Regions from separate parts of the Sporosarcina sp. Y1004 genome, predicted to be linked through region 3. Evidence: riboswitches for the same ligand, from Rfam matches in the RefSeq annotation. Region 3 holds a riboswitch; each other region holds the start of a gene.

Region 1 (8,072 bases), on a different contig from region 3:
AATATCTTTTCTCAATTTGTCATCATCGGGGTCGTTACTATCATATTCATCGGTTCCGCTTGGTCAGGACTTAGCAGGGGTATTAAATATTTGTCGAATACCAATTTAGTACTTGCACTCGCACTTCTCGGATTTGTGGTTATAGCGGGCCCGACATTGCTTATTTTCAATATGTTTACTGATTCTTTTGGAGGCTATTTATCAAATCTCGTTCAAATGAGTTTTCGCACAGCACCTTTAGACTCCGGGGATCGTAGTTGGCTTGACAGCTGGACCATTTTCTACTGGGCTTGGTGGATCTCATGGGCACCATTTGTAAGTATGTTTATTGCCCGCGTTTCAAAAGGACGTACCATTCGCGAATTCATGATTGGTGTACTTGTTGCCCCTACGCTCCTTGGATCATTCTGGTTTTCAGCGTTTGGAACAACAGCCATCGATATCCAGAAAAGCGGCGTTCTCGATTTGGCGAAAGCCGATACGGAACTAGTCATTTTTGAAATGTTTAGTGCAATGCCTTTGTCTATCGCCGTTTCAGTATTTGCCATATTACTGATTGCTTCCTTTTTCATTACTTCTGCAGATTCAGCAACTTTTGTTTTAGGCATGCAGTCGACAAACGGTTCGTTGACACCCCCAAATACGGTTAAACTCATTTGGGGGATCATCCAATCGACAATTGCCCTCATTTTACTTTCTGTCGGCGGACTTACAGCCTTGCAAAACACCATTATCATCGCGGCGTTGCCATTCTCATTCGTCATGTTGCTGATGGTTGCCTCATTGATCAAAGCATTGAAAGTAGAAGCTAAGTTAATGAAGCTAAAAAAATGAGTTGAAAAGGCGATTCCTGAGATGGAATCGCCTTTTTCTTAACTTTTGATAAGAACCTTTTCACGTTGTCCAACCATATATAAGAAGTCTCCGATCAATGCGCTTGCTGTCGGATACATGCCTGCTCCCGGGCCAACAAGAGTAAGGGACCCTAGATAATCAGTTTCAACAATAATTGCATTATCAACACCGTCGACTCCATATAACGGATTGTCAGGACCAATCAGTACCGGTCCCACACTTCCTCGCAAGACACCCTTTTCATCAATTGAAATCTCCGCGATATGCCGATAACGAAGTTTCCCCTTTAATGCTTCCGCAACATCTTCAGTTTTAACTCCATCGATTCCGACTATCGGAATGTCTCGCCAATCAGGCTGGGTACCAAATGACAGTGCACTTAAAATCATCAGTTTTCGAAAAGCATCTTTACCACTAACATCGTCAGTCGGATCTGCTTCTGCATAACCGAGCTCTTGTGCTTCAAAAAGTGCAGTGTTAAATGGAACTTTCTCTTCCCGCATCTTTGTCAAAATGAAATTTGAGGTTCCATTTAAAATCCCTCTGATTCGTCGTACTCGATCTGCAGGTAACAAGTTTTTCACTGTACGGATAATTGGTACTCCACCCGCTGTAGTTGCTTCATAACCGACCTGAACGCCCCGGAATTCCGCATGCTTCAATAATGCCGGACCATGTGTCGCGAACATTTTCTTATTTGCCGTTATAATGTTTTTGCCCTTTTCGATTGCATCTGAAAGATACGTATAAGCAGGTTCCTCACCAACAATTGCCTCAAAGATGAAATCAATGTCCGGGTTCATCAGTATGTCCTGGATGTCTCCCGTCACTTTTACCCCTGGTGTTGCTAGACGTACTTTCGCTATATCGCGAACAAGGATGGCAACTATATCGATTTCACAGCCTGTTTGTTGCTTAATCTCATTCTTTCTTTCATTCAAAATTCTGTAAATCCCTTCACCTACAGTGCCGAAGCCGAGTAGAGCAACCTTGATTGACGGCATTTCGCCACCTCCATGGACTGCTTAATAACAAGTCCCCATTTTTCAGATTCTCTTAAATGGCTATAGGGCGTAACAAACTAAGACGATTGTCATAGCCATCTTTCTTCCAAAAATTATACTGTTACAGCGACTGCTGCTTCAATAGCCTGCGCTAAATCTGCAATAATGTCTTCTGCTGATTCAAGACCGACCGATAGTCTAATTAGTTCCTCGGTAACGCCTGATTTTTTCAAATCTTCAGGGCCAAGCTGCTGGTGCGTCGTTGAAGCAGGATGGATGATCAAGGATTTTGCATCGCCAACGTTAGCTACGTGCGACCAGATTTTAACGTTGTCAATTACGTTTCGACCAGCCTCACGCCCGCCTTTGATACCGAAAACGATAATGGAGCCGAAGCCGTTTTTCAAGTACTTTTTCGCAAGGTCATATGATGGGTGATCTTCGTTCCCAGTATACGTTACCCATTCAACAGATGGATGCTGTTTCAAGAATTCTGCCACTTTGATAGCATTTTCATTATGTCTTGTCACACGCAGATGCAGTGTTTCAAGTCCTTGTAAGAAGTTAAAGGCACTATCCGGATCTAAGCAAGGTCCAAAGTCTCGTAACAATTGAACACGTAGCTTAGTGGCAAACGCCGCGCCTGCAGTGTCAATTCCATAACGAAGGCCATGGTAAGATTCATCCGGCTCAGTAAAGCCTGGGAACCGTCCTTGTGTCCAATCAAACGTACCCGCATCAACAGCAACTCCACCGATTGTTGTACCATGTCCGCCAATCCATTTCGTTGCAGAGTGGATCACGACATCTGCACCAAATTCGATTGGATTTGAACCGTATGGAGATGCAAACGTACTGTCTATTAGAAGTGGTAGACCGTTTTCATGTGCAATGTCCGCAACCGCTTCAATATCAAGCACATGTAAACTCGGATTACCAATTGTTTCTGCAAATAAAGCTTTTGTTTTATCTGTAATCGCTGCGCGGAAGTTTTCAGGATCCGTTACATCGACAAATTTTACATTGATGCCGTAACGCGGAAGCGTATTGGCAAATAAATTATACGTACCACCATACAAATTGCTCGCCGCGACAATTTCATCACCTGCGCCTGCGACATTTAGGATAGAAAATGCAATAGCCGCCATTCCTGAAGATAATGCAACTGCCGCCGTTCCTCCTTCAAGAAGTGCTATACGTTCTTCAAAAACAGCGACGGTTGGATTTGTAATACGCGTATAGATGTTGCCTGCTTCTTGCAGTCCAAACAATTTTTGAGCATGTTCTGTATCACGAAATACGAATGATGAAGTTCTATGAATTGGAACTGCACGAGAACCTGTTACGGGATCGGGTTTTTGTCCACCATGTAGAAGAAGTGTTTCGGGTTTAAGTTTTGTCAAAGTCATTACCTCCAAAGTTTTTTAGATGGAATTGATTGTGATCTGCGGAGGCGCTGGGGGTATTTTGGAAATAAAAAATAACCCCCTTCGCTTAAGAAGAGGGTTACGCTTTCGCTTTTTCCTCCCCTTATCTTTCAGATCATCCGAACCGATCTGTAGGAAGTAGCACCTTTACAAGCTGGTCGCTTGTCGGTTGCCGGGCATCGCAGGGCCTATTCCCTCCGCCGCTCTTGATAAGAGTTTGTATCATTCAGTTTTCCATCTTGTGACATAGTATAGTAGATAGCGCGAGACAAAGTCAAGAGATTATTAAATAATTTTTCTGAACCTTGCGTTTACCTCTAATGTTACAATTAATTTACCAATGTTTTGGAGGAATGGTTATGTGGTTATGGATTACAAGTGTACTAGTTTCGGGATATGCCATCGGTTGCTTACATGGATCGGTTGTCGCACAGATAATTTCGGGCGTTAACCTAAAAGAAACCGGGGTGAAAAATGCCGGTGCTTCGAATGCCACAATCGTTCTCGGGAAAAAATTCGGCGCACTGGTTGCTGCAATCGATATCGGTAAAGGTGCAGTAGCTGTCCTATTTGTGAGATATTTCGCAGAGAATGCAGGACTTCCAGGAGAAATTGTAGCTTTACTATTATTCCTCGCGGGTACTGCAACCGTGATTGGGCACAACTTCCCGTTTTATATGAAGTTCAACGGCGGCAAAGGAACCGCCACGATTATTGGCGTGCTGCTCGCCATCGACTGGAAGGTTGGACTCGTTGGTTTTGCATTATTTGTCATCGTGGCGATAGTAACAGACTTTCTCGTGTTTGGCGTGCTGATGCTGTACGTGACGCTCATCGCGATGGCAGTTTGGGCAGAAGGATACGGGCCCATTATAGCGGCAGTATTATTATTCGGCATCGCAATTTGGAAACATATCGAGAACTTCCGTCGGATGAAAAACCGTAGCGAGAAACAGGTTTCTACAGTTTTTAAAAAGAAAACATCTAAAAACTAAGGATTTCCCAATAATTAGGAAACAGAGGTGAATACACACCTCTACCCATTTGTATCATTCGTTTTCTTTAAACACTTTCTTTACAACAGCAATAATGAAATCTACATCTTCGTCAGTGCAGGACAATGGCGGACTGAGTGCTAAAATATTATTATAACCAGCTACCGTATCGCCATTTCTTCCGATAATAAGTCCATTTGCCTTGCATTCCCCGATAATTTTGGCGACACGCGCATTGGAAGCAGGTTCTTTCGTTTTCTTGTCTTCAACTAGTTCAATTCCTAAGAGGAAACCGAGACCGCGGATATCACCAACAAACGGGTGCTGCATTAGGCTTGCCAACTCTTTTTGAAGACGCTCACCAAGCTCGGCAGACCGTTCAATAAGGCTTTCGTTCTCAATAATTTCGAGGTTCTTCAATGCCACGGCACAAGCTGCAGGATTCCCGCCAAAAGTATTGATATGACGGAAGTGGCTATTTTCTTCACCTGTGTCAAACTTTTCGTAAATATCTTTTCGCACAGCTGTAACTGATAACGGTAAGTAGGCGCTTGTCAGCCCTTTCGCCATCGTAATGATGTCCGGCTTTACGTTAAAGTGCTGATGGCCAAATGCTTTCCCAGTTCGTCCGAATCCACAGATAACCTCATCAATGATTAGAAGGACGCCGTGGCGATTACAGATTTCTTGAACTTTTTCCAAGTAAATCGGATGTGGGATCAAGACTCCGCCACCAGTAATAAGAGGCTCCATAATAATCCCGGCAATTGTTTCTTTCTGCTCCCAAATAACTTTTTCTTCAAACTCTTGCGCACGTTGTATGTTGTATTCTTCAACCGATTGATTTGCTGGCCTGCGATAATTATCCGGTGGTGCAATATGCAGAAAACCTGGAACGAGCTGTTCATATTTATATTTCCGTAGAGCTTGACCAGTGGCTGAGAGCGCGCCCATAGAACTACCGTGGTAAGCCCTGTAACGTGAGATGAATTTGTAACGTGACGGTTCCCCGTTTTGCTGATGGTATTGACGTGCAAGCTTGAATGCCACTTCGTTTGCATCAGATCCGCTATTCGAATAAAAAAATACATAATCGCCGCCTAGCATGTCATTCAACTTTTCAGCAAGCTCAATGGCAGGTTCATGGCTTTGGGTCATAGGTGCATAGGCCAGTTTTTTCATCTGTTCATACGCAGCTTTCGCGAGTTCCTCACGCCCGTATCCGACGTTCACACACCAGAGTCCAGACATTCCATCCAAGTAACGATTGCCTCTATGATCGGTGATCCAAGCCCCTTTTCCGCTTTCGACGATCATCGGAGGATTCTTTTCATTGTAGGCGGAAATGTGATGCCATATATTTTGACGATCCTTTTCAACTAATGACGATGTATCCTTTATCACTTTTGTCATTTTCTTATCCCTCTTTCTCCATCAATAGTAGTAACAAATCAATTCCGATTACTTGGAAAGTCGAATGCAACACCTTTTTTGATATCTGTAGTTTCTGGCCATCTTTCTGACACCGTTTTAATTTTCGTGAAGAATCGAACAGTATCCGGCCCGAACATATGACTTTCACCAAATTTTGAACGCTTCCAGCCTCCAAAGTTGTGATAGCCTACTGGAATCGGAATTGGTACATTGACACCTACCATGCCGACTTCGACCTTCTCCGTGAATTCGCGGGCTGCAGGACCATTCTGCGTAAAGATCGTGACTCCATTTCCAAATTCATGGCCGTTTACCAAATCAATCGCTTCACCCAGATTGTTTACACGAACTACTATCCTTGCCGGTCCAAACACTTCCTGCCGATAAACCTCCATATCCGGTGTAACGTTGTCCAATAAAGTCGCGCCTAAATAGTATCCATTGCTATTTAGGCCTGTGTCGGGATTACGGCCATCTACACAGAGTTTTGCTCCTTCTAGTAAGCTGTCTTCAATGGATTTGAGTACCGCTTCTTTGGATTGTTGTGTGATGACCGGCCCAAAGTCGGCTTGTTCATCGTCATACGAACCCACTCTCAACTCTTCTACTTTCTTTATTAACTTCTCAACAAATATGTCGGCCGTCTTTTTACCAACAGGCATCGCGACAGACAGTGCCATACAACGCTGAGAAGCCGCTCCATACGCAGCCCCAAGGAATGAGTCAACTGCAAAATCGATATCAGCATCAGGCATGATGATCATATGGTTTTTCCCACCACCGAATGCGGCTACCCGTTTATGATGTCGACTGGCTTCCTCATAAATATATTCCGCCACTTTTGTGGAACCGACGAAACTGACTGCCATCACTTTTGGATGTGTGATTAACGCATCCACCGCTTCCTTATCACCATTCACCACACTCCATACCCCAGCAGGAAGCCCAGCCTTTTCCCAAAGCTCCGATATGAACAGTGCAGAATTTGGTACGCGCTCAGATGGTTTTAACACAACAGAGTTTCCGCATACAAGTGCCATTGTTGTCATCGCAACCGGTACCATTACCGGGAAATTGAAGGGTGAAATACATGTGACAACGCCAAGCGGCTGTTTAATGGAGAAGGAGTTAATGTTTCCGCCTACATCAGTTGAATGCTCGCCTTTTAATAGATGCGGTGCATTAATTGCAAAATCGACCGCTTCAATTGCACGGCTAATTTCTCCTTTTGCATCCGAAATTGTTTTACCGTTTTCCCGCCCAATCGTTCTAGCAAGTTCATCAGTTGCATCTATTAGTAACGTCCGGAAGTTGAACAGTACTTCTACCCTTTTTGCAACGGGGGTTTTCCTCCATGTGTTAAAAGCTTTATCTGCGGCCTCTATGGCTTGGTTCACATCTTTAGCTGTTGCGTAAGGGCAGTCAGCAGTTTTTTCTCCTGTGGACGGGTTATAAATAGGTCCATAACGTTCAGATGCCCCTTCCGATTTCACCCCGCCTATAAAATGATCTAGCTTGTTCATAATTTAATTAACCCCCTGTTTTCGTTTTTAAAAATTGATAACACGATTCCTATCGAGCATTTAAAATTGCTAAACTGAATTCCGCTTTTCCTTATCAGTATATTAATAGAAATTTCGACTTCTGCTTTACGTTTTGTAAAATCAAAGCCACATTGACTATACATTTTGTCCAAAATTGAATGTATTTCCCTTACAACACCTACTCCAATCAACATATTTGACTACTGCACTAGAGGAAACCTCCCCATTTAAGACTCCTACGCTAGATTAATCAGTACACAGTCTAGGGTTCGCATAATCAACATCAAAAAAATAGCGAGCCTTAACTCCAGTAATATCGGAGTAAAGCTCGCCTACGCTATATTCAAATGTCCTACTTATATACCTATATCAAACTTCGTTTTCCTTAAATACCTTTTTCATAACTGCGATAATGAAATCAAAATCTTCATCGGTACAAGACAACGGCGGGCTCAGCGCCAGGATATTATTAAAGCCTGCGACGGTATCGCCATTTCTACCAATGATAAGCCCATTTGCCTTGCAATCCCCGATAATTTTCGCGACACGGGCATTGGATGCAGGCTCTTTCGTTTCTTTGTCTTCAACAAGCTCAATTCCAAGAAGGAAGCCGAGGCCACGAATATCGCCAACGAATGGATGGTCTTTCAAGCTAGCTAGCTCTTTTAGCAGTCGCTCACCAAGTTCAGCGGATCGATCAAAAAGATTTTCTCTTTCCATGATTTCTAGGTTCTTTAATGCGACTGCACAAGCAGCAGGATTTCCACCAAATGTATTCACATGACGGAAATGACTGTTTTCTTCGCCTGTATC
Region 2 (8,072 bases), on a different contig from region 3:
GATTACGGCACTTGGGTACGGAGGAACATTTGTCGTATTCACATACTTATCACCGATGCTTCAAACGATAACAGGATTTAAACAAGGAACAATCGTGATGATTTTACTTGTTTATGGAATCGCGATTGCAATCGGTAATATGATAGGCGGAAAACTATCAAATAAAAACCCGATCGGCTCGCTATTCTATATGTTTATTGCCCAGGCAATTGTGCTTATTGTTTTGACGTTTACGGTACCATTTAAGGTCGCAGGTCTTATCACAATAATTTTCATGGGCTTGTTTGCATTTATGAACGTTTCGGGACTTCAAGTGTATGTCGTCATGTTAGCCGAACGTTTTGTGCCAGGTGCAGTAGACATAGCCTCCGCAATGAACATAGCTGCATTTAATGCGGGAATTGCTATAGGTGCCTACGCAGGCGGAGTAGTAACAGATTCAATCGGGCTTATTCATACGGCTTGGATTGGAGGGACAATGGTACTGGTTGCCGCACTATTAACAGGAATCAGCGGAGCGCTGGAAAGGAAAGATCAGCAAAAACTAGGTACATCCTGAATAAGGAAGCAATTTTAGATGAGAAATGATTGCAATATAGTGGTAATTACAACATTGGAGGGAATTGAATTATGAACAACTTACAATCAACAACAAAATTGCAAAATGGCGTGAAAATGCCTTGGTTGGGTCTTGGGGTATTTAAAGTTAAAGAGGGACAAGAACTGGTGAATGCAGTGAAAACTGCAATTACACATGGCTATCGCAGTATCGATACAGCCGCGATTTATGGCAATGAAGTTGGCGTGGGACAAGGTGTTCGTCAAGCAATGGCGGAATCTGGAGTTGCAAGAGAAGATCTATTCATCACATCAAAAGTCTGGAATTCAGAGTTGGGGTACGAAACGACAATCGCAGCTTATGAAGAAAGCTTAACTAAACTAGGTGTAGAATATTTGGATTTATACCTAATTCATTGGCCAGTAGCTGGTAAATATAAAGAAGCATGGCGCGCAATGGAAACCCTTTATAAGGATGGTCGGGTTAAAGCAATCGGTGTAAGTAACTTCCAGATTCATCACCTGGAAGATTTGATGAAAGATGCGGAAATTAAACCGATGCTAAACCAAGTGGAATATCATCCACGTTTGACACAAAAAGAACTGCATGCATTTTGCCGACAACATGATATTCAATTGGAAGCATGGTCTCCGCTTATGCAGGGAGGGTTGCTCGATAATACGGAACTTCAAGAAATTGCCGATAAATATGGTAAATCCATAGCCCAAGTCATTTTACGCTGGGACTTACAAAATGGCGTTATCACAATTCCGAAATCTACGAAAGAACATCGCATCGCCGAAAACGCTACCGTGTTCGATTTCAAGTTAACAGCAGAAGATATGGCACGCATCGATAGTTTGAATAAGAATCATCGAGTTGGTCCAGACCCGGATAACATTAAATTTTAATATGAATTAACATAAAAGTAAGGGATCAAAACTACACAAGTTTTGATCCCTTACTTTGGTAATTAGATGAGTGGAAATAGTGAATACGGTGTATAAACTGTGCATAGGCTCCATTCAAGGGCAGCCAGAGCCATTCCTTAGCGCAAGCGAAGTTAAAATGATTCTATATTTCAACATACACAATAATCATTAAGAAAATAGACCGAGTTTTTCAATCCTTGCAATTGCTTCAACTATACGATCTTCTTCTACTAATAAGCCTACGCGTACATAACCTTCGCCATGTTTTCCGAAGGCGTGCCCTGGTGCAACGGCAATGTCCGCTTTATCCAATAGTAAATTGGTGAAAGACTCACTTGTATATCCTATTGGAACAGGCAACCAAGCGAAGAAAGAAGCTGTTGGGGCAACGACGTCCCAACCGATTCGTCTACATTCGGAAATTAGGACATTTCTGCGACCTTCGTAGAGGGATACGAGTTCATCTACACAATCTTGGCTTCCTGTTAACGCAGCCGCAGCCGCGCGCTGAACAGCCGGGAAAATATCAATGAATAGATGGTCTTGTAATAAGTTGATTGCTTCTATGATATCGGCATTACCGATAGCGAAGCCGACCCGCCAACCGGCCATGTTATAGGTCTTTGACAACGTGTACGTTTCAATGCCAACGTCTTTAGCGCCTTCCGCCTGTAGGAAACTGACAGGCTTAACGCCGTCAAAACCGATTCCACCGTAAGCGAAGTCGTGAAGGATGGCAATATCATTGGCTTTTGCCAATGCAACCGTTTCTTCGAAGAAAGGTATATTGGCAGTTGCGCTGGTTGGATTGTTCGGGTAGTTCAGATACATTAATTTTGCTTGTTTTTTTTGTTCTTCCGTTAAGGCATTATAATCAGGTAAAAAATCATTCTCAGCTACCAATGGCATTAAATCATATTTAATGTTTGCCAAGCTTACACTTGATAAATAATCGGGATATCCAGGATCCGGAAGCAAAAGTAATTCACCTTCGTTCATTATGGCAAGCGGTAACTCAACCAAGCCGGGTTTTGTACCAAATAGAATTGCGACTTCTGTTGTCGGGTCAATTTGAACATCGTATTCTCGCTTATAAAAGTCGGCAACCGCCTGTTTTAATTCGGGCGTTCCTCTGAACGGGGAGTACCCGTGTGTTGCTGGATCTTCAACCGCTTCTTGAAGTGCTTTTACAATGTGAGGTGGAGTAGGTTGATCGGGGTTACCACGCCCCAAGTTAATAACGTCTCGACCTTCCGAAAGAGCTTCTTCAACATTTCGTACAAGTGATGCGAAAAAGTGCGGCGGTAAGTTTTTTAATCGATTTGATAGTGCCATTTAATAACCCCGTTTTCTATATAGTAAAAAACTATTATTTTAAGGTTAGTATACATGGAATGCAACTTAATTGACAATACTTCCGAAAAGGATAGCATGATGATAGGTTGACAAATTAATTAGAAATGACTACTATTAATGGTATATCATCAAAACAATAATATAATGGTACTTATCAAGAGAGACTGAGGGATAGGCCCGATGACGTCCAGCAACCCCTTGTGTAAAGCAAGGAAGGTGCTAACTCCTACAGAGTGAAATTCATTCTGAAAGATGAGCTGAAACCTTTTTCGGTGCTTCTTTCTTATTATGAAAGAAGCATTTTTATATGGTCAGGCATCCAGAGATTTCATACTTCCATTTAAAGAAAGAGGAGATTTATATGATACAAATACAAAACGTGTCGAAAGTATATACAACAAAAGAGAGAGTTGTTACCGGCGTTGATAATGTGTCGTTAGACATAAACACAGGAGAGATTTTCGGAATCGTCGGTTACTCGGGCGCAGGGAAAAGCTCACTTATCAGATGCCTCAACTTATTGGAGAAACCAACGAGTGGAACGATTTTAGTCGACGGTTTAAATCTGATGAATCTAAAAGGAAATAAACTTCGTCTGGCGCGTTTGAAAATCGGAATGATTTTTCAGCACTTTTATTTAATCAGCCAAAAGACTGTATTTGAAAATATTGCATTTGCATTGCGAGCTGCAAAAACATCTCCCGATAAAATAAATACACGGGTGACAGAGTTGCTTGAAATGGTCAGCCTTTCTGATAAGCGTGACGTCTATCCTGCACAGTTAAGTGGTGGCCAAAAGCAGAGAGTGGGCATTGCTCGTGCGCTTGCGAATAACCCATCCGTTTTGCTTTGTGATGAAGCAACTTCCGCACTCGATCCGAATACAACGCTATCAATCTTACGGCTTTTGAAAAAAATCAATAAGGAATTGCGTATTACAATTGTTCTTATTACGCATGAGATGAATGTAGTGAAGGAAATTTGCGATCGAATGGCGATTATGCAAAATGGCAAAGTGATTGAAGAAGGACAAGTATATGATATCTTTTCAAACCCTCAAGAAACATTAACCAAGGAGTTTATCAGTAGTGTCGTATCGTTTGATGTTCCATCAGCAATATTGAGTAGGTGTACGGGACAACTCGTTAAAGTTATGTTTAAAGGGGATGTGGCGGGCGAGGGAATTATCTCAGATATGGTCCAGCAATTTAGGGTACAAGGTAATTTCCTTCATGGCTCGATTGAATATATTCAAGAAATGCCTCTAGGTACTTTTTTAATGGAACTTAAAGGGGAAGATGACGAAATAGAAAAGGCCATTGCCTATATGTCATCGCGGGCTGCCCAAGTGGAGGTTATTGAATATGGGAATTGATATTCAACATGTTATGGAGCTAATGCCTGATATTACGAAAGCATTTGGTGAGACGCTTTATATGATAGGTATTTCTCTTGCCATCGCGCTAGTTATTGGACTGCCGTTAGGAATCCTATTGTTCACCACGGAAAAAGGACTGTTTTTAGAGAACAGGGTATTGAATTCAGTTCTCGGTTTTATCGTCAATATGGTCCGTTCTGTTCCGTTCATTATTTTACTAGTCGCGCTGATCCCGTTGACTATTTTAATAGTAGGAACTCCGATTGGTCCTGGCGCAGCGAGCGTTTCGTTATCTGCTGCTGCGATTCCATTTTTTGCTAGAATCGTGCAGACTTCGCTACGTGAAATTGATAAAGGTGTCATTGAAGCTGCAATCGCGGTAGGTGCGACGCCATGGATGATTATCAAAGATGTGCTACTGCCGGAAGCGAAAACAAGTATTATTCAAGGTGTGACAATGACAGTCATTAGTTTAGTCGCCTATTCGGCGATGGCAGGCGTTGTCGGCGGTGGAGGAATCGGCGATTTAGCAATCCGGTTTGGTTATTATCGTTACGACAATACGATTATGGTTGTCACTGTCGTGATATTAATAATTTTTGTACAACTAATTCAATTTGCAGGAGATCGTATTTCAAAAGTTGTTGATAAAAGATGATAGGGAGAGAAAAAATTATGAAAAAGTTTCTATTTGTTGTAGTAGTCATTATACTTGGAACAGTGCTTGCCGCTTGTGGTGGTAAAGAAGAAGCATCTGATGATAAATCCTTGAAGCTTGGTTCGACTGCAGGACCGTACAGCGATATGTTAAAAAAGGCGATTATTCCCGGACTTGAAGAAAAAGGATATAAAGTGGAACTAGTCGAGTTCAGCGATTATATTCAGCCGAACAACTCCTTAGCAAGTGGTGATATTGATGCAAACTTGTTCCAGAACACGACTTACTTGGAGAATGTTGTGAAAGAAACTAAAGCGGAATTGTCACCACTGATTATCGTTCCAACAGCTCCAATGGGGATATTCTCCAATAAATTCAAGTCTATCGAAGAAATTGAGGAAGGCGCAAAAATTGCCATTCCAAACGATCCTGTCAATGGGGCTCGTGCTCTATTAGTGTTACAAGACGTGGGTCTGATTGAATTCGATCCTAATGCAGAAGTATTAAAAGTATCCGAAAAGGATATCACAATGAACAAGAAGAACTTAGTATTTCAACCTATCGAAGCGGGACAGCTTCCACGCTCCCTTGATGGCACTGATTTAGCAGCCGTTCCTGGAAACTTCGCACTTGCTGCAAGCATGAATTTATTGGATGCGTTGGTTCTGGAAGATATGCTCGATATTTACAGAAATGTTGTTGCAGTAAAAACGGAAAATACCGATAAACAATTTGCTAAAGATATTATTGAAATCGTAGAGTCAGCAGAATTTGAAAAAGTGATTGATTCGGATTTTGAAGGTTTTGGTAAACCCGAGTGGATGAAATAAGAATTTCAAAATAGATAGCAAAAAGCTGGCGAGACCATTACGGTTTCGTCAGCTTTTTTTGAATTTATTGTGAGACATTCGCCTTTTCATTTGCTTCGATATCTTGCGTCAAAACGATGAGTTCATCAATCAAATCACCGATGTAAGCAATTGTGTCACGTAATGGTTGTTCTGTTGTAATATCCACACCTGCCATTTTTGAGAGTTCAGCAGGTGATTTTGTACCGCCCGCTTTGAGGACATCCAGCCATTCATCGACAGCAGGTAGACCTTCTTTCAAAATACGTTTAGACACTTGTGTGGAAATCGTAAGTCCAGCACTATATGTGTATGGATACAAGCCCATGTAATAGTGGGGCTGGCGCATCCATGTTAGCTCGGCACCTTCATTAATCTCTACAGTGTCCCCCCAGAACTCTTCAAGGACTCCGCGTTTAAAGTTATTTAAGACACCCGCATTGACACTACCACCTGAATCGATGCGTTCATACACTTTTCTCTGATATGCAGCTTCCAACAAATGTGTCACGAAATTGTGATAATACGTGCGTGCAACGATGGATGAAATGACCCAACGTTTGAATTTGAGATCATCCGAGTTTTTTAACAAATGGTTTGCAACAAGCATTTCATTCATCGTTGAAGGGGCCTCGATGAAGTACATGGATGGACGTGCATTGAATACATTCTGCTCACGATTCGCATTATAGAAATGACCTGCATGACCAAGTTCGTGAGCAAGTACAAATACGTCTTCCATGCTACCGGTCCATGAAATGAGAATATATGGGTGGTTACCGTAGGGGCTCGAACAAAAAGCACCCGTCGATTTACCTTTGTTCTGAGCAAAATCTATCCATCGTTCATTATACGAACGATCCACCATGTTAACATAGTCTTCGCCCATGATTGCAAGAGCGTCATCTATATACTTCTTCGATTCCTGAATTGTGATCTTCGGCTCATAAGTCGGATCAAGTGGAACTTTCAGATCGGCAAAAGTCATTTTATCAAGTCCATGGACTTTTTTTAGAAGGTTTGCATATTTACGCATATGAGGTGCAAGTTCGTTCGTGATCAAGTCAATTTGACGGTCATACATGGATTTATCAACTTCTTGATTGAATAATAAGTAGTCAAAAATCGTGTCATATCCACGTAAATCGGATGTTGTTTTTTCTGTTTGAAGATGCATATCGTACGTTTTTGCTGTTGTATGCTGGTAGTCTTTTAATTTTGCAGAAAATGCGTCAAACGCAGCGCGGCGCTTGTCCGTGTCTGCTTCCGATTCCCAGTCACCTTCGAACGATACATAGCTTAATGGATACATTTTTCCATCGACTTCAAAATCATCAAACGACATGTCGACCATTTTCGTCGTATTATACAAGCCGTAAGGAGCGTTGAATGTTGATGAATACGCAGCCAATGTTTTTTCAACCTCAGGATGCAATTGGTACTTCTTTTTACGGATTAATTTCTCCAAATAATTTTTGAACACATCAGATTGTTTCATTGCATTTTCTAATACATCGACAGGTAAGAGGGAAAGTTCGCTGTCAATGAAGGAAAGTTTACTGTTCATTCTTGCCGCAGTAGAACCGAATTTACTTGAACGCATTTGTGCTTCATCATCTGTCTGATCCGTACTGAACGATAAACTTGTATACGTACCGACAGGAACAATTTGTTCGTAAATTGCTGCAAAGCCTTTGAGTGCGTCATTTACAGAAGCGGCGTCCTTAATATTTCCTTTGAATTGTTCAACGTATACTTCAACGTCCTTTTCTAGCTCGATTATTGCATTGTTATATGCTTCTTCAGTTTTGAAAAGATCCTGTAAATTCCACGTTTCTTCTAGCTGTACTTCTGAACGCAGTGGCATACTTTTAACCAATCGAATCACTCCTTTTTATTACGGATGTCGAACTAAATATTAGTATATAGGAGAATTGATAATAATAAAAGATTGAGTCTATCTTTTCTTAACCTTCAGAAAGATAAAAGCGTTACTTTGAAAGCCTTTGAATTTCATCGGTTACGACAAAAGCAAGTTCATCATTGCCGAAAAGCTGCAATACATCGAGCATTGTTTCATTGTCAATGTCTATTTCTTCTTCAAATTTTGCTTCTTCTATTATTTTTTTCATCGTTTCGTTTTCTTGTTGCTCTGGATAAGCTTTGCCATACAGTACATGTGGATTTAAGTCGTTATTTGAACACCATTGCACAAATAACCTGATCATCAGCTGTTCATCCTGCTGATATTTCTGAATGACTTGATCATCGATACTTTTAAATTCCATCACGGAAATGCACTCCTTTTTTAATGCCTATTAACAAGTATATACGATAGCTG
Region 3 (8,072 bases):
CTTTTCAAGACATCGAGCGAGATGCGAAAGAAACGATTCTGGCAGCAGTAGACGGAGATAACCAGCGTATGATGATTTCTGCATTGCGTAAATTAACACGTTCAAATCCTTATAATATCATCGCTAAAAAACGCGAAGCTTCGGTCAAGCTAATCGAAGCAGAGAAGTTTATCGTTTAACATTCCTACCGATTAACCGATAAATAACTTAATCACACTGGGCACTGCGAGTATGGTTGTCTTTGAATCGCTTAGGATTGAAAGACCTCTATACCATTACCGAGATGTCTTAATAAATAGGGATGCGACTTCGTCGCATCCCTATTTTTCATTTTGGTAATCTTATGGTGGTTGTTCATCCGTCGCTCTCCAAAGACACAAATACAAGAAGTGCCGAAGTGTTTCGGGACGAAAGAATAGCTCGCTTCTTACTTGGAGAGAAGCGGCCAAAGATACAATTTTGGCCGCTCAAACCTTCTACTATTGGATCCCTATTACTATATAAAGGAAGTGTCAATTTCTAATAGAACATCACATAATCTTTGCTGAAAGTTAGTGAAGAATTCAATGTACAAGGTGCTAGAGTGACCGAAATTGCATCTTCGGGCACTTACACTCTTATAGAAGATCATCTATTCTTTTCTTCCAAAGCAACCGCTTTTTTCACTTGAGTTTTGTAGGAACGCGACAGGCAATTAATCACAACAATATGAACGAAAAGAGTGTGGCTATAAGTGACGAAGTCACTTATAGCCACACCTACCTCTCGGTAATAGTGTAGTAAATAATTCGCCGAAAGCGGGCCGGAAATAGTCCAGTGAAAATGGCTATTATCTAGCCCTACTCGCCATTGTTTTAAGCAACTAAACGGTTAATCAACAGCCGTGATCTTTTAATGAAGTAAAATTGCAGATTTCACTTTGACATCCTGCTGTCTATATATGCCAGGTAGTTTTTTCTGTTATACTGTGAAAAATGGAGGCGTTGCGGTATGGGATTAATTTACTACGGTTACCCGAAATGCGGGACGTGTAGAAAAGCGAAAAAGTGGCTTGAAACGAATAACTTGGACTTTCAAGAAGTGAACATTGCGGAAGCTCCTCCGTCAGAAGAGGAACTTGGAAAGATGATTGCAGCTTCTGATTTGGAATTGAAAAAGTTTTTCAATGTCAGCGGCATGAAATATAGAGAGCTTAATTTGAAAGACAAACTGCCTACAATGTCCGATGAAGAAAAAATTAGTTTGCTATCATCAGACGGTATGCTCATCAAAAGACCGATTGTTTATGGAGAAGGAAAAGTAACTGTCGGTTTCAAGGAAGAAGAATTTAATAAAGTCTGGGGCAATTAAGTTACAGTCTTGTCTTTATCAGAGAAATATGACAGAATTGAAGAGAATGAAACTATTTATTTGGAGGGGTATAAATGAGCACACCAAAAGATCTGCGTTATTCTGAAGAACACGAATGGGTAAAGGAAGAAAACGGTAATTACCGCATCGGTATTACACACTTTGCACAATCTGAACTTGGAGATATCGTATTCGTTGAACTTCCATCTGTTGGCGATGAAATCAAAGCGGACGAGCCTTTCGGAAGCGTTGAGTCGGTTAAAACAGTATCTGAATTATATGCTCCAATCAGCGGTAAAGTACTTGAAGTGAACGAAGGACTAGAAGACAGCCCTGAATTCGTCAATGAATCACCGTATGAAAATGCATGGATGGTCGTCGTTGAACCTTCTAACACTTCTGAGTTGGACGAACTTATGTCTGCAGAAGCGTATGATAAAATGACAATCGGAGAATAATTACAACACGGCGCCGGTACATTTCCGGCGTCTTTTGCATCTTACTAGTCGATTTGCGAAGGAGGAACTCTCTTGTCGGATGAAAAAATCATCATAGTAGAGGGCGGTTCGGATAGAAAAAGATTAGCGCGTATACTTGCGGAGTCAGTCAAAATCATTTGTACGAACGGTACAGTAAGCCCATATCGGCTTGAAGAGTTGCTTGCGCCCTATGAAGAACAGGACCTGTATGTTTTTGTCGATGCTGATGAAGATGGTGAAAAAACGCGTGTATTATTTAAAAGAGAATTTCCAGCAGCAATCCATCTATATACAGAAAAAGAGTACCGGGAAGTGGAGACGACCCCGTATAAAGTGTTAGCTGAAATACTACAAAATGCGGATTTCAAAATCCGACCCGAATTTTTACTTTAAAGGATGTAAGATAAATGGAAAATTGGACACGCGAACAGTGGGAGGCAACTTTGAAGGACTCACCCGATTCTGCGTTTTATTTATATACACCGATGTGTGGTACATGTGCAGTCGCTTCTAAAATGATGAACGTCATTTCTGTCATGAAACCGGAAATGCCAATCGGGAAAGCGGATTTGAACTATGTGCAATCTATGGCAATTGACTATGAAATTGAAAGCGTTCCTTGCTTGTTGATACAGAAGGATGGCGTTTTACAACATAAAGTCTATGCTTTTCAGTCAGTCCCGTATCTGTTGGAATTGATTGATTGACAATCAAGACAGGAATTTGATATAATACGACTTAACCAACAATTGAATAGGTCGCTCTTATTAAGAGAGGTGGAGGGATAGTGCCCTACGAAGCCCGGCAACCGTCACGAAAGTGAAATGGTGCCAAATCACACAAAGTGCATAGCATACTTTGAGAGATGAGAGATTGGACAAACGTTTATTTTATGATAACGTAAAGCCTTTCTGCCCGTCTGCAGGAAGGTTTTTTTTGTACAGAAAAGCGGAAGGCGCCTGCAGCTAGACACCAGAAAAGCAGAAGGCGCCGCTAAAGGAACGCAACCTAAGTTCGCGACGTCCTGTCATAACGGTTGCATGACCTGTATCCTGCCGGCCCCCGACAGGCATAAGACAACGAAAGAATTCTTAATTTTAATTTACATAGACAAAATCTCAGAGGTGAAATCAATGATTCAATTAACGGATATTAATAAACGGTTCGGTGAAGGACCCGGCAGTATTACAGCGGTTGAAAATGTATCACTCGAAATAGCTGATGGTGAAATTTTCGGTGTGATCGGTTATAGTGGCGCTGGAAAAAGTACTTTGATTCGACTGTTGAACGGTCTAGAAATGCCTACTTCAGGAAGTGTGAATATCGGCGGTTTGGAAATGTCGGCTATCAAAGGCAAAGCTTTGAGGGAAGCGCGGCAGAAAGTGAGTATGATTTTTCAACATTTCAACTTGCTGTGGTCGCGGACGGTGAAAGACAATATTGCATTCCCTCTTGAAATCGCGGGTGTGCGAAAAGCCGAGCGCGAAAAGAAAGTGGCGGAACTGATTGAACTGGTTGGTTTGACTGGTCGAGAAAATGCGTATCCATCAGAATTGTCGGGCGGTCAGAAACAGCGTGTAGGGATAGCTCGTGCACTTGCAAACGACCCTGAAGTCCTACTTTGCGACGAGGCGACTTCTGCTCTTGATCCGGAAACGACGGATTCGATACTGGATCTTCTGACTGGTATTAATGAAAGGCTTGGACTGACGATTGTTCTCATCACACATGAAATGCACGTAATCCGGAAAATCTGCCATAGGGTTGCAGTCATGGAAGCTGGGAAAGTTGTCGAGATGGGGGACGTACTCGATGTGTTCCAATCGCCAAAAGAGGCCATTACGAAGCGATTTGTTTCTCAAGTGACGGAGCCCGCGGAAGCGAAGCAGGCAATGGCGCATATTAAGGATGAATTTCCAACAGGTACACTTATCAAGCTTGTGTTCGTTGGTGAGCAGACGGAACAACCTGTGCTCGCAAGTCTCATTCGGAAATACGATGTGGGTGTCAATATCGTCCAAGGAAACATTTCCCATACACATGGTGGAGCATATGGCTCACTTATCCTCCAGCTCCTTGGAGATTCAACAATTATTGAGGAAGCAATTCAATACCTCAATGAAAATGATGTTCAGACAGAGGTGATCGGTAATGATTGAAAACCTTTTTCCGAATGTTGATTGGACTAAGATGTGGGAAGCGACAGCAGAAACGCTCTATATGACAGCAATTTCAACACTGTTCACATTGATTATTGGACTCGGACTCGGAATCATACTCTTCCTAACAAGTCCCGGACAACTGTGGTCGAATAAGTTGGTCAATGTTATTTCAGGGGCATTCGTCAATATTTTTAGATCAATTCCGTTTATCATATTAATCATATTGCTTATTCCGTTTACGAAATTTCTTCTTGGCACAATTCGCGGACCGGATGCAGCATTGCCGGCACTTATTATTGGAGCGGCTCCATTCTATGCAAGAATGGTGTTGATTGCATTGCAGGAGATTGATAAAGGTGTAATTGAAGCTTCGAAGTCAATGGGAGCGAAAACGAGGACGATTATTTTTAAAGTTCTCTTACCGGAATCGATGCCAGCACTTGTCTCCGGTATCACCGTAACAGCAATCGCACTTGTCGGGTACACCGCTATGGCGGGGATCATCGGCGCAGGTGGACTTGGGAATCTCGCGTTTTTGGATGGATTCCAGCGCAGTCGTGAGGACGTTATACTAATTGCAACAATCTTAATTTTAATTATCGTTTTCATCATTCAATTCATCGGGGATTTCGCAGTAAGGAAATTTGACAAGAGATAATTCTATGACAGTAACATCAGGCATTGCCTGTAAACTATAAAAGAATAGAAAAAAGGGGAGAAATGATTATGAAAAAGCTTTTTGGGGGAATCGTATTAGCAGTACTTCTATTAGCATTAGCGGCTTGTGGGGCGAAAGATGATAGCGGCGATAACAATGCGAGTAGTGGGGATAATGCTACCGATGAAAAAGTTGACGCAACGGAAATCGTAATTGGTGCATCTAATACACCGCACGCAATCATTTTGGAAGAGGCAGCGCCGATATTGAAAGAAAAAGGTATTGAACTTGTTATAGAAACTTACCAAGACTATGTATTACCGAACAAAGATCTTGAATCTGGCGAATTGGATGCGAACTTCTTCCAGCACATACCTTATTTGGATCAACAAGTAATCGACCATGGTTATAAATTTGCGAATGCAGGGGCTATCCATATCGAACCGATGGCTGTTTACTCGACGGAACATAAAACAATCGAGGACCTTCCTGACGGTGCTGTTATCATATTTAGTAACTCTGTAGCTGAACATGGCCGCGTACTTTCATTACTGGAATCAGCTGGGCTAATTAAACTGGCTGAAGGAGTAGATAAAGTAAAGGCTGAAGTGAAAGATATTGTAGATAATCCTAAGAACCTTCAGTTTGATGCAAATTATGAACCTTCACTTTTACCGCAACTCTATAACAATGATGAAGGTGATGCGGTAGTCATCAATGCAAACTATGCAATCGATGCAGGCTTGAATCCGGTTGAAGATTCTATTGCGATTGAAGAGACGGAGTCGCCGTATGCGAACATCATCACAGTTAGAGAAGGCGAAGAAAATACTGAAGCAATCAAGACATTGGTTGAAGTGTTGAAATCGAAAGAAATTCAAGACTTTATTCTTGAAGAGTGGGGCGGCGACGTCATCCCAGTAAAGTAATTTGTTGAAGCGAGTGGACAAGGGTGAATCAGATTTAGTGAACGATAGGCAATATCAACCATTCAGGTTAACAGCATAGAGAAAAGGGAGAGTATAAAATGAAGAAATTACTAACAGGAGTTTTATTAGCAGCACTCGTTCTTGTACTTGCGGCTTGCGGTACAAAAAACACCGATGAAAGCAATAATACAAGCGGAAATAGTGAAAACACCGACGAAAAAGAAGCAACTAAGATTGTTATCGGTGCTTCCAATACACCGCACTCGATCATTCTTGAACAAGCAAAACCGTTATTGGAAGAAAAGGGTTACGACCTTCAAATCGAAACATATCAAGACTATGTGTTACCAAACCAAGATCTTGAATCTGGCGAAATCGATGCAAACTACTTCCAGCATATTCCGTATCTTGAATTGCAAATTAAAGATGCTGGATACGACTTTGTAAATGCGGGTGGCATCCATATTGAACCAATTGGTGTCTATTCGAAAAAGTATAAATCACTCGATGAACTTCCTGACGGTGCGACAATTTTAATGAGTAGTTCAGTTTCGGATCACGGGCGTGTACTAGCGATGCTCGAATCAAAAGGACTTATTAAACTTGACGAAAGTGTAGATAAGACAGCAGCTGAACTGAAAGATATCGTTGAAAATCCTAAGAACATTGAATTTGATGCAAACTATGAACCTGGTCTAATGCCGCAACTATACTCGAATGATGAAGGCGATGCATTGTTGATTAACTCGAACTATGCAATCGATGCGGGCTTGAATCCGATTGAAGATTCAATTGCTATCGAAGACAAGGATTCCCCTTATGTAAATATCATCGCAGTAAGAAAAGGCGACGAAAATAATGAGTCAATCAAAGCTTTGATTGAAGTATTGAAGTCGAAAGAAATTCAAGACTTTATCATCAAAGAATGGGGCGGCACAGTAGTCCCGGTTAAATAATAGGTAGAAACCTCTGTCGAAAAGTACGAATTCGACGGAGGTTTTTTGTTTTCCAATAGATGTTAATGTCGAAATGGTGTTTCAATAGCGAAAATATTATGGTATCGTTGTCTCTTAAATACATAAAATCATCTTAGGGGGAACACTGTTTTGAAAAAAATTGGTCTAATTTGGCGTATCGTCATCGCTATTGCACTGGCAGTCGTGTTTGGATCGCTGTTACCGAAAATTAGCGAAGGCTTTGCAGAGTGGTTTGTCGGTCTCGCAGCCACATTTAATATGATATTTGGAGGCTTTTTGAATTTTATAGTGCCTTTGATCATCATCGCTTTCATTGCGCCAGGAATTGCGAAGCTAGGCAAGGGGTCAGGTAGACTACTTGGTTTGGCGACAGCATTTGCTTATATTTCGACAATTGTAGCAGGGATTATTGCCTATTTTGCAGCAACAAGTTTGTTGCCTGGATTTATCGGGAAAATTAGCGAAGGTAGTGTTGCTGAAAGTGGCCGTGCTGCGGCTGAAGCTTTTTTTGAGATTGAATTGATTCCTTTGATGGATGTTATGGCAGCACTTCTTCTTGCATTTGTACTGGGTATCGGGATGGCTTCCATCGGTAGCAAATCTATGCTTAATGTATTTGATGAATTCAATGTGTTAATCGAAAAAGTGATTTCGTTTGTTATTATTCCACTTTTACCATTCCATATTTTCGGAATCTTCCTTAATATGACGTATACTGGCCAAGTTGCTAAGGTTCTATCTGTCTTTGCAATGGTATTTGTTATGATTATTATTCTTCACTTCATCATGCTAACACTTCAATATACGGTTGCAGGATCGCTTTCAAAAAAGAATCCGTTCTTCTTGATGAAAACAATGGCACCTGCTTACCTTACTGCACTTGGGACACAATCGTCTGCGGCGACGATACCGATTACGTTAAGGCAGGCGCGTAAAACAGGTGCGTCGGATAAAGTGACTGATTTTACAATTCCACTTTTTGCGACAATCCACTTGTCAGGAAGTACAATTACACTTGTATCCTGTTCGATAGGCGTCATGCTTATGAATGGAATGCCGATTGTATTTGCGGATTTCCTTCCATTCATCTTCATGCTCGGCGTTACGATGATTGCAGCACCAGGAGTACCCGGCGGGGCGGTTATGGCAGCAATAGGGCTACTCAGCACTATGCTTGGCTTCGATGAAGCGATGATTGCACTTATGATTGCACTTTACATGGCGCAAGACAGCTTTGGAACTGCAACAAACGTTACGGGTGATGGCGCACTTGCTATTATCGTCGATAAGTTTACAAAAAATGATGATGTAGCTAAAGCGACTCCAGAACCAGAACAATACTAATGATTCAAAAAACCGGTACATTGCGTATCGGTTTTTTGAATTGTGTGGATTCTCATTGGGAACTGGATAATTGAAAATGGGCGAGCGCTAGAAAAATAGAGGCATACAAGTCTTGAATTAAGGGCATCCCTTTTAAAATGAAAGGATTCTCAATGATTTGCAAGGCACTGGTT
Region 4 (8,072 bases), on a different contig from region 3:
CTTCTGGCATCACTACATTCATTTGCAGGAACCCGTCATCGAAACTTACGGGGACAGTAAATCCAACCCGGACGTTTTCAGATTGCTGGCGCAAGCAATGGGCTTTGACGATCAACCATTTCTAGACAACGATGAGGAAATGGTTGACCAAGCGTTAAGCAATTTGTCCAACCCTCATTTATCCGAAGTGTCGTATGCTGCTTTAAAGGAAAAACGCTATATGAAAGCAAGCGGCACCGGCGATTTCTTATACAATTTAAAGACACCTAGTGGAAAAATCGAGTTGTATTCGGAACAGATGAAATCAGCGGGATTCCCGGCCCTGCCTACGTACATCCCGATTATTCAGGATTCCGATCATCCTTTACTTTATGTACCTGCAATTAACCATAACTTCATGAATACGATTTTTTCGAACAATGAAAAACATATCAAGCTTGAAAAAGTGCCTAAGTTGTTCATGAATCGACTAGATGCGGAAAGTAGAGGAATCGAAGACGGAGCGGCTGTCCGTATATGGAATGAGCGCGGTGAATGTGAGTTTACTGTTTCTGTCGGCGAGCAGGTTCTTCCTGGCGTTGTTGTGAGTCAAGGGATATGGGGAGATCAATCGGGTCATAAACGTCTGGTTAATGCATTAACGCCGGATCGGATTGCGGATATGGGCGGCGGCGCAACGTTCTTCTCGGGGCGTGTGGAAGTGGCGGGTTTGTGATTAGATATGTGCGCTGGGGTTTTCCATTGTTGAGAGAGATTTAATTCAGAGTGCACATTTTAGATCGCTTGGCGCTTTGGGGATGCCTCTGGCCCTGAGCCTGGATTAGCGCTTCGCATCCAGTCTCACGGCTTCGGCTACCCCTTGTCGCGCCTGCGCTGGGGTGTACATTATTGATAGAGATTTAAATTCAGAGTGTACATTTTAGATCGCTTGGCGCTTTGGGGATGCCTCTCGCCATGAGCCTGGATTAACGCTTCGCATCCAGTCTCAGGGCTTCGGCTACCCCTTGTCGCTTCTGCGCTGGATTTCTCCATTATTGAAAGTGATGTATAGACTGATATTATAATGTGATTACTATTTGATACTAATTTCCTTGAAGAAAGAAGCACTATAGGCTGCAGGTCTTATCCCTGATAACGAAATGTGCTTCCCTACATAGAGACCATCCAGCGAAGGCGCGACATCGTCCACTTAAAAAGTTCTTTTATTATAATGAGAACTAGTTGATTGTAGTGCAGAGCGGCGACTCCAGCGGGAACAGCGCGAGCTGAAGACCCCGCAGGAACGCAGTGACGAGGAGGCTGAAGCCGTGCCCGCGGAAAGCGTCCGCTCGGAACGGAAATCAACGGCATTGAAGGAAATCATTCTTTTTCACTGGTCCCGAAGGCATCCACAAAGCGACGAAGCGGTATTAGCAGAATTTCAATAACTCATTCTATATAAAAAACGAGCCTCTCGGGACTATCCCAGGAGGCTCATTTTGTGCTTATACTGACTCGACAACGCCCCATTGGTCGATGGCGCGCTTCAAAGGTTCTGACGTTTTTGCCGCTTCTACGAGTGAAACTTGTTTGACACTTGCGTCAATCGCCGCCCGGAATGCCTTGGCACCTTGCGTCGGTCCATCTGGATGGCCAAATATTCCGCCGCCTGCATTGACGACTAGATTATCTCCGAAATCCTTCAGCAACTGCGGAACCATGCCTGGGTGAATTCCAGCGGATGGTACTGCAAAAGTTTTTTCGAAGCCATTGTCTTCTATCAGCGCTTCATTGATTGCCAACGCATCGAATTTCGAAATGGCGACATTGCCATAAGGACTTGGGAACAAGGACAGATCTCCGCCGATGAGTCGCGTTAATTTCCCTACCAATAATGAGTAAGAGAATCCGCCACCTGCTTGTCCTGCTAGAACGCCCGATAAAGCGGAATGCGCAACAATCGGCAAACCGATATTGTTATTTTCACGCAACGTTTGAAGTGCATCCAAACCGTACGCGTGAACATTAAATAATAACGCATTTGCGCCGAGCGCTGCCGCCTGTTCTGCCTTGTCATGAAGCTCATTCGTCCGTCCCGACAAGTTCACTGCATACAATGCCCGATTTCCTGTCTGTTCATAATGCCGATCGATAATGTCTTTTGCTGTTGTAATTCGCTTGTAAAACGGTGTTAATTCATTTTCAAATAGAATTTCATCGTCTTTAATGAGATCGACACCGCCAGCTAGCAGTTCTTCCAGTTGGCCGGAGAAAAAGGAGAGATCTCTTCCCATGACTCCCTTGAAGATGGCTTTCAGCAATGGGCGATCCATCACATTCAACTGCTCTCGAATCCCTTTTGTACCGAATCGTGGTCCTGGAAATTGTGCAAGCAATTGTTTGCCAAAATCCAAATCGATTAATTCATAGCCTTCAAAAAAAGAAAGCTTGCCGTAGACAGTCGTGAAGATCGCGGGAAGATCTGCCGAATAGTTAGCGGATGGGTAAAAGATTTTCACCGTATCCTTCACTTCCCCTTGTTCCACAGAAACGACTTCACCTTTATGGTGCTTCAATTGCTGCTGTTCAAGATGCGGAATATCCGTCCAAGACCCAATTGTGAGCCCGAGTGCATGTTGCTCCGCTATTTTTTCTTGCTCTGGATGTGTCGGAAATAGATAAGTGGCTGTAACTCCCATTAAAATTCCTCCTTGTGACTACTGTCGATGAACCAGCTCTCCAATTCTTCAAGAGAGCGTATTGTATTACGGTTAAGTATCAAATACTTCCCGAGCTCCAACACTTTTTTCCTTCTGGCCATACGTTTTTCTTCATCTTCTTCATAATTTAAATCGTCAATTTGTGCAATACCAATAGAGCGGCGGACCAATTCGCAGCCTGCATACCCTAGCATATCGGTAAAGTTCTCATCCATTACATGCGTCAGGAAGCCGTCGAGTTGTGTATAAGGTTCATTGGATTCTTCTCTCCAAACTTGGGCGAATGTATCGGCGTACGCATACCAAGCTTCCCGCGCTTGTTCATAGCGCTTCGTTTGAAATTCAGGATGTCCGATTCCATTTAACAACAAGCTTGCGATAAAATGCCCCATGTCAAATCCAAACGGCCCAAAACAAGCAAACTCGGTATCGAATACAACTGTTTTGTCTTCTCCCATGAAAATGGCACCACTATGTAAATCGCTATGGATGAGCGCATCCGCTTTCGTCATGAACTTATGTTTTAATTTCGCGACTTCCAGCTTTAACTGGTGGTCTTGACTTAGAAATAATACATCATTTTTCAAGCCTTCTTCAAAGAAATTGCTGTCATGCAAATTGTATGGACAATCGAAAGAGAGCTCTTCCGTCATTTCCCGCATAGCCGGATTTGTAAAAGAGGCATTCAACTCTTTCTTTAATTTTGGATCCAGGTAGAAATCGGACGTATAAAAAGTGGTCTTCGCACTGAATACACCTATGTCTCTCGCAAATACGGTGGATTCCGTCCCATTATTCAAAGCCGTGCGCCCCATTTCCATCGGATGCATGTCTTCCATCACAACAATTGCCATGATTTCATCCAGAAGATGCACTTTCGGAACAGAACCGGGAATGATGTTATCGTATTCCTGTAATACTTTCGCTTCGAGAACGACCCGGTCGATTGGGATAGGCATTGACTCTCCAACAATCCTCGCGTAAGGTACAGCCTGCTTGAGTATCAAGCTCTTCTGTTCCCCCGTTAATCGATAAACATGATTGATCTTCCCATCACTTACTTCCGTCACAACAACTTGTTCTTGTTCACTAAAGAAGCCACGCTTTTTAACATACTTCACGATTTCATCGATTTCTAAAAATGCATAGGTTGCTAGTTCCTGATGACTTGATGTATTCATGTTATTTCCTCCTTATGTACTGTCTATGATGATAAAAAAACCCCTTCAGTTAAGAAGAGGTTTTTCACACAACTTCTTATCTTTCAGCATCAATGCTGTAAGAATTAGCACCGTGCTCAATTGAGTCGGTTGCCGGGCTTCATCGGGCTTTTCCCTCCGCCTGCTCCTGATAAGAGTATATTTATTATTTTTAATTACCATTAGATTCGCACAATGTTATATGAAATTATAGCATGCCTCTTACTAATTGTCTATGTAATTAAAACCCACCAAATAGTTAAAACACTGGCTACATATTACTATTTTCTAAACGTTTTGTAAATCAAGAGATTCAGTTATCTAAATTGTAGTATAATTAATGGACCAATACAATATGTGGAGGCTTTAACTATAATGAGTGAACAACCTAATGAGTTACATAAAAATGAAGAACTCTCAACATTACAAGCGGAAGAATTTGATGTATTAATCATCGGAGGCGGCATTACGGGGGCTGGAATTGCCTTGGACGCAGCCAGTCGCGGCATGAAAACAGTGCTTGTGGAAATGCAGGATTTTGCTGCTGGGACGTCCAGTCGTTCCACAAAAATGATTCATGGCGGCTTGCGTTACCTGAAAAACCTTGAAGTGAAGATCGTTGCGGAAACAGGCAAGGAACGGGCGGTCGTCTATGAAAACGGACCCCATGTGACGAAGCCCGAGTGGCTGCTATTGCCGATTTATAAGGACGGATCAATGGGTAAATTCAGTACCTCTATCGGGTTACGCGTCTATGATTTTTTGGCGGGCGTGAAAAAAGAAGAACGAAAAAGTATGTTGACTAGAGAAAGAGCGTTGCATGCGGAGCCTAAACTCAGAACTGAAGGGTTACTTGGGGCTGGCCGTTTCGTTGAATACCGATCGGATGATGCGAGACTGACGATTGAAGTGATGAAAGAAGCTGTCAGTCAAGGCGCTACTGTATTCAATTATACAAAAGTGACTGATTTTATTTACAATGAAGGAAACGTTACAGGCGTATCCGTCGTTGACCAATTAAATGGCAAAACTAGTGAAATACGCGCAAAAACAATAGTGAACGCTGCCGGACCATGGGTGGATACATTGAGGGAGAAAGACAACTCCTTGGATTCACGGGAAATTCGTTTGACGAAGGGCATTCATCTCGTTTTTGACCAAAGTGTATTTCCTTTGAATCAGATTGTTTACTTTGACACGCCAGATGGCCGGATGGTGTTGGCAATCCCACGGGATGGGAAAACGTACGTCGGGACGACAGACACTGATTACAAAGGGGACATGGTTCATCCCCGAATGACCGTAAGCGACCGCGATTATTTGATGGACGCCATCGCTCTCATCTTTCCGAAGTTAACCATTGCGGCGAGTGATATTGAATCCAGCTGGGTTGGGCTACGGCCTTTGATCAATGAAAAAGGTAAAGGGGCATCCGAAGTTTCAAGAAAAGATGAAATCTGGGAGTCCGCTTCGGGGTTAATCACCATTGCTGGAGGAAAACTGACGGGCTATCGAAAAATGGCGGAGACGATTGTAGATGTCGTCGCATCAAAACTCAAAACAGATACAGGAGTATTATTTTCTCCGTCCAGCACGAAGAATATGCCCATTTCAGGCGGACACGTCGGAGGTTCCCGAAACTTTGAAACGTTCATGTATCGGAAAATCAAACAAGGCATAAAACTCGGATTGGATCAGGAAAGAGCGCAGTCCCTCGTGAAAAAGTATGGCTCAAATGTAGATATCCTTTTTGATTTATTACAGAAAAACGAGCAGGCAGCGCAAGATTCTGGGCTACCCGTCTACCTCTATACGCAAGTCCTTTACTCGATCACAGATGAATTCGTCCGTACACCCGTCGACTTTTTCTGGCGACGTACGGGCGCATTACTGTTTGATATTCAATGGGTGAACGAGTGGAAAGTGTCCGTCATCGCAATGATGAGCAAAGAGCTTGGTTGGAGTGACGCGCAGAAAGCAGATTTCCGTGCTGATCTTGAAAAGCATTTGCATGATGCGACTGTTCCGGTTGACGGGGAATAGTGTAAATCGGATAGTTCGATATTCTTTATTCGGCTCCATAGTTCGTCACCTGCCTTCCTAAGAATATTCTACCAAAAAGAACAGGTGTTCGCATGGCAATGTCGCTTTAAAACAAAAAAAGAAAGCCAATTCATCCCACGTCTGAAGTCACGGGTGTTCTTGGCTTAATCATAAATTATAAAAAACGCATCGGATAAAATGGTACAATCCTCGAAAGTTAGAGTGAAAAATTCTAACTCTCGGGGGTCGGTACAACCTCTGCGTTTTTTCGTATAATTTTATTGTCTAAAGGTATGCGATTTACCTATTCAGTTCTTCAACTTAACAACAGAACTACAATACCCCTACATACCAAAACCTAAGCCGGCCACACAAACAAATGAACAATCGTTACCATAATCGCACACGTAACGAACATCAAGATGACTAGTGGAATCATAAATCTTGCCCATTTCAGCCAGGAGATTCCTGCAAGTGCCAACCCGGCCATCAATCCGCCGTTGGTAGGGTAGAAGGCATTCGTAAATCCATCGCCGAATTGGAAGGCAAGGACAGCAGTTTGTCTGCTGATTCCAACTAAGTCTGCGATTGGCGCCATGATTGGCATCGTTAATGCTGCTTGACCGCTCCCGGAGTTGACTGGCAGGTTGATCAGGAATTGAACAAAGAACATCCCGACAGCTGCCACGCTGGATGGGAATTGACTAGCTAGATTCGATAAGCCGAATACGATGGTGTCGATGATATTCCCGTCGTTCAGGATCACTACAATCGTATAAGCAAAGGACACAGCGAGCGCACCTTCCATTAAATCCTTACATCCGTCTGTAAAGGCGGACGCCATTTCACTCGGCTTCATCCTCGAAATGATTCCAACGACCACTCCCATTAATAAGAACAACCCTGTAATCTCTTTAAAGAACCAGCCATAATTGATAATGCCAAAAGGTAAGGCGACGAATGTGGCTGCAAGGACTAATAAAATGACAATATGCTTGTAAGATAAACGGTTTTCGATCGTCACTTCATCGAAATTTTTATGTTGGTCTTCAAAGTATACGAGACTTCTGGTTGGATCCTTCTGAACTTTTCTTGCATACAGCGTAAGGTAGGTAGCACCAACGATGGTAAGAATAATCCAGCAAACGATCCGTACCTCCATCCCTGAGAACAGTGGCAAACCGATAATTCCATGGGCGACGCCAACATTATACGGATTTAAAAATCCGCCCGAGTATCCGATTCCGACACCCAGTATCGGCACTGCAACTGCGATAATGGAATCAAAACCTGCCCGTAAAAGCAGCGGGAGCAGAATAATAATATAAACCATTGCTTCGGAACCTAGTCCGAAACTCGCTCCGGCTAAAGAAAAAATAGTGAATAGAATCGGAATCAGGATAATCTCTTTCCCGTGCATTTTTTTAATGAGATGATAGAGGGCCGTTTCAATCGCCCCCGTTTTGCCTAAAATACCGAATACGCCACCGGTAATAAACAGCAGGAATAGAATGCCTGATGCTTGGGTCATACCGTCATACAGGGAATTGAAAAACTCCAAGAACCCTGTTGGATTCCCTTCTGTCTGTTGGTAGGTACCGTTCACGACAATCTCTCTACCATCCTCATTTGTCGTTCGTTCATATTGCCCGGCCGGCACAAGATATGTGATGAGCGCGGCAAAAATGACCATACAAAACAAAATCACAAGAATGTGTGGCGGTTTTTTAGGTTGTTTCTTTGTTTTGGCTGTATTTGTCTGAAGCTGTTTTTTCTCTGCCATATAACTAACTATCCTTTCTGACTGAAATATCTATGCTAGATTTTTGGCGTAAGCACCAAGATTTTGAATCACATGACATGTACATGCAATCCCGTTTAAAAAGTTATCGATTTTTATGTTTTCATTTGGGGAATGATTTCGTTGGTCGAAATTCGCATAAGGCACGATAATCGACGGTATCTTCAAAATTTTGGTCCATACATAAACCGGAAGCGAACTCCCCAAACTTGGCTGGATAATCGGATCCTTCTTGTACGCATTCGCTACCGCATCCGTTACGACTTGGACAATCTCGAGGTCTGCAGGTGTCCTGGACGGTTCCATGGATACTAAATGTGTCACTTCAAC

Evidence for each region. A riboswitch is a leader RNA that binds a small molecule or an ion and turns the genes downstream of it on or off. The one in region 3 is predicted to bind S-adenosylmethionine.
Region 1: another riboswitch for S-adenosylmethionine. It lies ahead of AC25Y6_RS08065 (O-acetylhomoserine aminocarboxypropyltransferase/cysteine synthase family protein); the one in region 3 lies ahead of AC25Y6_RS06630 (methionine ABC transporter ATP-binding protein).
Region 2: another riboswitch for S-adenosylmethionine. It lies ahead of AC25Y6_RS05135 (methionine ABC transporter ATP-binding protein); the one in region 3 lies ahead of AC25Y6_RS06630 (methionine ABC transporter ATP-binding protein).
Region 4: another riboswitch for S-adenosylmethionine. It lies ahead of mtnK (S-methyl-5-thioribose kinase); the one in region 3 lies ahead of AC25Y6_RS06630 (methionine ABC transporter ATP-binding protein).

The regions. Positions count from the first base shown of each region.
Region 1 is NZ_JBYHFQ010000008.1:91,200-99,271, reverse strand. It holds gene AC25Y6_RS08075 (BCCT family transporter) at 1-834, shown strand, start outside; gene AC25Y6_RS08070 (homoserine dehydrogenase) at 873-1,859, opposite strand; gene AC25Y6_RS08065 (O-acetylhomoserine aminocarboxypropyltransferase/cysteine synthase family protein) at 1,973-3,262, opposite strand; SAM riboswitch class I at 3,387-3,502, opposite strand; gene AC25Y6_RS08060 (glycerol-3-phosphate acyltransferase) at 3,646-4,281, shown strand; gene AC25Y6_RS08055 (aminotransferase) at 4,336-5,694, opposite strand; gene AC25Y6_RS08050 (CoA-acylating methylmalonate-semialdehyde dehydrogenase) at 5,733-7,238, opposite strand; gene AC25Y6_RS08045 (aminotransferase) at 7,629-8,072, opposite strand, start outside.
Region 2 is NZ_JBYHFQ010000005.1:40,316-48,387, reverse strand. It holds gene AC25Y6_RS05150 (MFS transporter) at 1-559, shown strand, start outside; gene AC25Y6_RS05145 (aldo/keto reductase) at 628-1,470, shown strand; gene AC25Y6_RS05140 (aminotransferase class I/II-fold pyridoxal phosphate-dependent enzyme) at 1,660-2,826, opposite strand; SAM riboswitch class I at 2,996-3,106, shown strand; gene AC25Y6_RS05135 (methionine ABC transporter ATP-binding protein) at 3,209-4,222, shown strand; gene AC25Y6_RS05130 (methionine ABC transporter permease) at 4,212-4,883, shown strand; gene AC25Y6_RS05125 (MetQ/NlpA family ABC transporter substrate-binding protein) at 4,901-5,713, shown strand; gene pepF (oligoendopeptidase F) at 5,778-7,598, opposite strand; gene AC25Y6_RS05115 (hypothetical protein) at 7,723-8,019, opposite strand.
Region 3 is NZ_JBYHFQ010000006.1:138,110-146,181, forward strand. It holds gene AC25Y6_RS06605 (acyl-CoA dehydrogenase family protein) at 1-179, shown strand, start outside; gene AC25Y6_RS06610 (arsenate reductase family protein) at 991-1,350, shown strand; gene gcvH (glycine cleavage system protein GcvH) at 1,425-1,808, shown strand; gene AC25Y6_RS06620 (toprim domain-containing protein) at 1,881-2,222, shown strand; gene AC25Y6_RS06625 (thioredoxin family protein) at 2,237-2,536, shown strand; SAM riboswitch class I at 2,591-2,701, shown strand; gene AC25Y6_RS06630 (methionine ABC transporter ATP-binding protein) at 2,963-3,988, shown strand; gene AC25Y6_RS06635 (methionine ABC transporter permease) at 3,981-4,649, shown strand; gene AC25Y6_RS06640 (MetQ/NlpA family ABC transporter substrate-binding protein) at 4,718-5,578, shown strand; gene AC25Y6_RS06645 (MetQ/NlpA family ABC transporter substrate-binding protein) at 5,677-6,534, shown strand; gene AC25Y6_RS06650 (dicarboxylate/amino acid:cation symporter) at 6,685-7,899, shown strand.
Region 4 is NZ_JBYHFQ010000021.1:53,995-62,066, reverse strand. It holds gene AC25Y6_RS14060 (molybdopterin oxidoreductase family protein) at 1-715, shown strand, start outside; gene AC25Y6_RS14055 (2,3-diketo-5-methylthiopentyl-1-phosphate enolase) at 1,485-2,678, opposite strand; gene mtnK (S-methyl-5-thioribose kinase) at 2,678-3,880, opposite strand; SAM riboswitch class I at 3,954-4,056, opposite strand; gene AC25Y6_RS14045 (glycerol-3-phosphate dehydrogenase/oxidase) at 4,271-5,941, shown strand; gene AC25Y6_RS14040 (YfcC family protein) at 6,300-7,724, opposite strand; gene AC25Y6_RS14035 (M20/M25/M40 family metallo-hydrolase) at 7,755-8,072, opposite strand, start outside.